DNA from 2 places in the Paenibacillus sp. LPE1-1-1.1 genome. Region 2 is predicted to be linked to the other one. Evidence: riboswitches for the same ligand, from Rfam matches in the RefSeq annotation. Region 2 holds a riboswitch; the other holds the start of a gene.
What was found. A riboswitch is a leader RNA that binds a small molecule or an ion and turns the genes downstream of it on or off. The one in region 2 is predicted to bind thiamine pyrophosphate.

Region 1 (2,200 bases), on a different contig from region 2:
TGGCAAAAAGCCATCCTGAGCTTGTCGTTGTCGTAGTGGGTAGCCCGTTTTACGGCTCGCACCGTAAAACGGCGTATGCGCGCAAGCTGGAGCGCTTGGGGCGTAAATGCCCTGGCCATGTCCGATTTGTGCCCTATGTGCCTTATACCCAAGTTCCGAGCTGGATGCTCGTTGCCGATGTCGTAGTCGTCCCCTCCGGAGCCCGTGAGGCATTCGGACTTGTCAATGTCGAGGCGATGTCATGCGGCGTTCCCGTCGTAGCGACGCGTGCCGGCGGAATGAAGGAAATTATTCGAAACGGGGAAACGGGTTATCTGGTGAATCAGTCCAATATAGAGCGTGAGCTGCGAGAAAGGCTCAATGAGCTCCTTCGGGATAAACAGCTTCGACAGAAGCTGGGCCGCCAAAGCCGCGAGCGGGTAGAGCAAACATTCACATGGCGGCATACGGCGGACCGGTGGGTGAAGCTGCTTAAGGAAAGCGGCCTGTAACAAGGTGCTTTTATAAGCTTTTAGGAAATAGAGGGTTGACACATTTCTCCGCAAAACGTTATAGTCAAACAAGGAAATCCACTAGGGGCGCCGTCATGGCTGAGATAAAGCGAAACGCTTTGGTCCCTTTGAACCTGATCTGGGTTATGCCAGCGTAGGAAAGTGGGATTGTGCGTTTATGCTACAGCGCGTGAAAGCTCCGCGGATATCAGCTGCTTGTCAGATAGATATCTAGAATTAGCGGAGTGGATCTGCCCGGGGACTCCTTGGCATGGTCACACTCGCATGACGACACACTTCGACCGCTCCTTCGCTGGAGCGGTTTTTTTTGTTGGGCAGACTGCGGGGCTTCTCCTAAAGGAGACTCCGAAGGAGCCTGGCGCGCTCCAGCGATTGCAGTTCATGCAGCCTTACGATGCGTGCAGAAGCAGCGGTGCTTTAAACTTTCTTATATGCTTGCATATGCCTCCAGGAGAAATTCTAATTTATCCACTTGGGAGGTTTTTTTATGTCAATTATTACTACTCCGCTTCCGGGAAGCCGTAAGGTTTATGTGACTGGCTCGAAGGAAAGCATCCGTGTACCAATGAGGGAAATCGCGCTTGAGGCAAGCTCGGGAAGAAACGGCGAAGAGACGCCGAATGAGCCTATAAGAGTTTATGATGCGAGCGGCCCTTATACCGACGAAGGCCATGAGGCGGATGTCCGCCGCGGGCTGCCGCCTTTCCGCAACGAATGGATTCACGAACGCGGCGATGTCGAGGCCTATGAGGGCCGGGAAATAAAGCCGGAGGACAACGGGTTTATATCGGAGGATAAAGCGAGGGAGCGGGGCGCAGAGCTGTTCCCAGGCTTGTCACGAAAGCCGCTGCGGGCAAAAGCCGGACAAAACGTGACGCAGCTTCATTATGCGCGCAAGGGTATTATTACTTCGGAAATGGAGTATATCGCCATCCGTGAAGGAATGAGCGCGGAATTCGTCCGCAGCGAAATCGCAGCCGGTCGGGCCATCATTCCGACGAACATCAACCATCCTGAGAGTGAACCGATGATTATCGGACGTCATTTTCACGTTAAAATCAATGCGAATATCGGCAATTCCGCCGTTGCATCCTCGATTGAAGAGGAAGTAGAGAAAATGACTTGGGCAACCCGCTGGGGCGCCGATACCATAATGGATTTGTCCACGGGAAAAAATATTCATACGACCAGAGAATGGATCGTCCGCAACTCGCCGGTTCCGGTAGGAACAGTGCCTATCTATCAGGCACTAGAGAAGGTTAACGGCAAAGCGGAGGATCTTTGCTGGGAAGTATTCCGCGATACCCTTATCGAGCAAGCCGAGCAGGGCGTTGATTATTTTACGATTCACGCAGGCGTTCTTCTGCGTTACATACCGCTTACGGCGAAGCGCGTTACGGGCATTGTATCGCGCGGGGGATCGATCATGGCGGCATGGTGCTTGGCTCACCATAAAGAAAACTTCCTGTATACGCATTTTGAAGAGATCTGTGAAATTATGAAGGCATACGACGTGTCGTTCTCGCTTGGCGACGGACTAAGGCCGGGATCGATTGCCGATGCCAACGATGCCGCGCAGTTCGCTGAGCTCGATACGCTGGGAGAGCTGACAAAAATCGCATGGAAGCATGATGTACAGGTCATGATCGAAGGCCCGGGGCATGTGCCTATGCATCTTATTAAAGAAA
Region 2 (2,200 bases):
ATCGTTCAGCCATTTTTTAAAAAGTGGTTTGCGCATGCAGCCTTCGCTCCAAATCTTGTCGCAGCATTACAAATTCCGGTTCGTAATTTTGCTCATAATGTCTTGGCCTAGGCAGCTTGACGATGATCTCCTGAACGCCCTGCGGTTCATTCCCGGAAAGTAAATAAATGCGGTCACTGAGCAAAATAGCCTCCTCGAGATCATGCGTAATGAAGAGGACTGTTTTGTGCAGGCTGCCCCAAAGCTCTAGCAGCCACTTATGCATGCCGCGTTTGGTCATGGCATCCAGTGCTCCGAAAGGCTCATCGAGCAGGAGCAGCTCTTGGCCGGTCACGAGGGTCCGCAAGAAAGCAACTCTCTGCCGCATGCCTCCGGACAGCTCATCGGGATAAGCATGTTCATAGCCTGCGAGACCGAAATGCTCAAGCAGCTCCGTGATGCGGGAGATGCCGGTCAGCTGCTTCCCCCGCGCCAGCTCAAGCGGAAGCAAGCAATTCTCGAGCACTGTTCTCCAGGGAAGCAGCAAATCCTGCTGCGGCATATAGGCGATCTTGCCCAGCCGATCCGGCGCAGGCTTGCCGCGCAGCCTGATTTCGCCTTGAATAGGCTGCAGCAATCCGGCAATCAGCTTGAAAAGGGTGCTTTTGCCAGAGCCGCTTGCGCCGATGATCGATACGAATTCCCCTGCGTATGCTTCTAAGGATAAATGGGATAAGATCGGTTTCTCTGAGGTGGAAGCAAACGAGTAGCCTAACTGATGAAGCGATAATAACGCGGTAATACGCATCCCCCCGTAAACAAATAAAGACCCACCCATTTCCGAAGGAAAATGAGCGGGTCTAACGTTCAACAAGGCTTGCGCGCATGAATGAATGCTTCTGCTCCACTTCCCTCCGCTGGAATGATCCAGATCAGGTTCCAAGGGTCCGGAGCATGTGCTCCATCTCAGCCGTAAGACTCCCCTAGTGAATTAATTAGGTCGATATTCAATTTGTATTTTTTCTACTATAGCATACACTGGAGAGATGTAAACCATAATTATCCGAAAAGGCGTTGAACAAAATGAAAAATTTACTCGTTACAGGCTATCGCGCCCATGAGCTTAATATTTTCAGCCAAAAGCATGAGGGCATCGTTTATATCAAAAAAGCGCTGATGGGCAAGCTGGTTCCCCTTATTGAAGACGGCTTGGAATGGGTCATTACGCCCGGCCAATACGGTGTTGATCTATGGGCTTGCGAGGTAGTGATCTCGCTCAAAGAAATTTATCCTCACTTGAGGCTGTCCATCATCTCGGCTTACAGCAACCCGGAAGAAAAGTGGAAGGACGATAAAAAGGAATTTTACCAGCAGGTTTTAAAAGGGGTCGATTATTACGCGTCGGTCAGCAACCAGCCGTATAACGGCATATGGCAGTTTACAGCGCGGGACGAGCTGCTGTTCCGCAAAACGGACGGCATTCTGCTCGTCTACGATGAGGATGCAGGCGAAGGCAGCCCGAAGTTTTTCAAAGAAAAAGCATTAAAGAAGCAGCAGGCGGAGGGCTATGCCTATATCAGCATCAGCTCCGAGGATATTCAAAGCATCGCGGACGATGACCATTTGTATTCGGAATACTGAATATATTCATTGACACTTGTGTTTTTTTGTTGGTATACTATGGAAATTACTTATTCCCGATTAAATTCATCGGAATTATAAAAAACACGGAGGTTATGTTCATGGGAAAAACACAAGCTTCATATGCGAAACTGCTGGGAGCGCTTCTTTTGTCCTTTTCTATTCTTTTTGCGCAGTCCACGGCCTTTGCGGCATCTCCAGCTGCAGCTGTACCAGCTTCTTCAGCTTCACAGGAAGACGGCGCGGCGCAGTATAAACAGTTTTTGAAGGAGAAATTCGATGTCAGCTTCTCCGGCACAGTGACGAAAGGCGAGTTTATTGAAGCCGTCGCAGCTATTCTTGGCTACGAGCCCTCGGGCAAAGCGGTAACCTTTTCCGACGTGCAGCCTGGCAGCGAGCTGTACGCATCGGCTGCGGCATTGTATGAAAACGGAATTTTATCCGGACCTTCCATTCAAGGCGAGCAAGTGCTCACCAATGCCGTTGCTGTTGCGATTGCGGTAAGGGCGGCCGACCTGAAGGAGCTTGCGTATACATACCCCGCCGCTAAGGTGAATAAAGCATTGGCGAAGCTGAATGT

Region 1: another riboswitch for thiamine pyrophosphate. It lies ahead of thiC (phosphomethylpyrimidine synthase ThiC); the one in region 2 lies ahead of MRBLPE1_RS22275 (ABC transporter ATP-binding protein).

What each region holds. Positions count from the first base shown of each region.
Region 1 is NZ_JBEGHY010000045.1:50,104-52,303, forward strand. It holds gene MRBLPE1_RS29225 (glycosyltransferase family 4 protein) at 1-491, shown strand, start outside; TPP riboswitch at 565-669, shown strand; gene thiC (phosphomethylpyrimidine synthase ThiC) at 1,000-2,200, shown strand, end outside.
Region 2 is NZ_JBEGHY010000023.1:1,158,252-1,160,451, reverse strand. It holds gene MRBLPE1_RS22280 (ABC transporter permease) at 1-36, opposite strand, end outside; gene MRBLPE1_RS22275 (ABC transporter ATP-binding protein) at 17-787, opposite strand; TPP riboswitch at 872-974, opposite strand; gene MRBLPE1_RS22270 (DUF1273 domain-containing protein) at 1,063-1,620, shown strand; gene MRBLPE1_RS22265 (hypothetical protein) at 1,722-2,200, shown strand, end outside.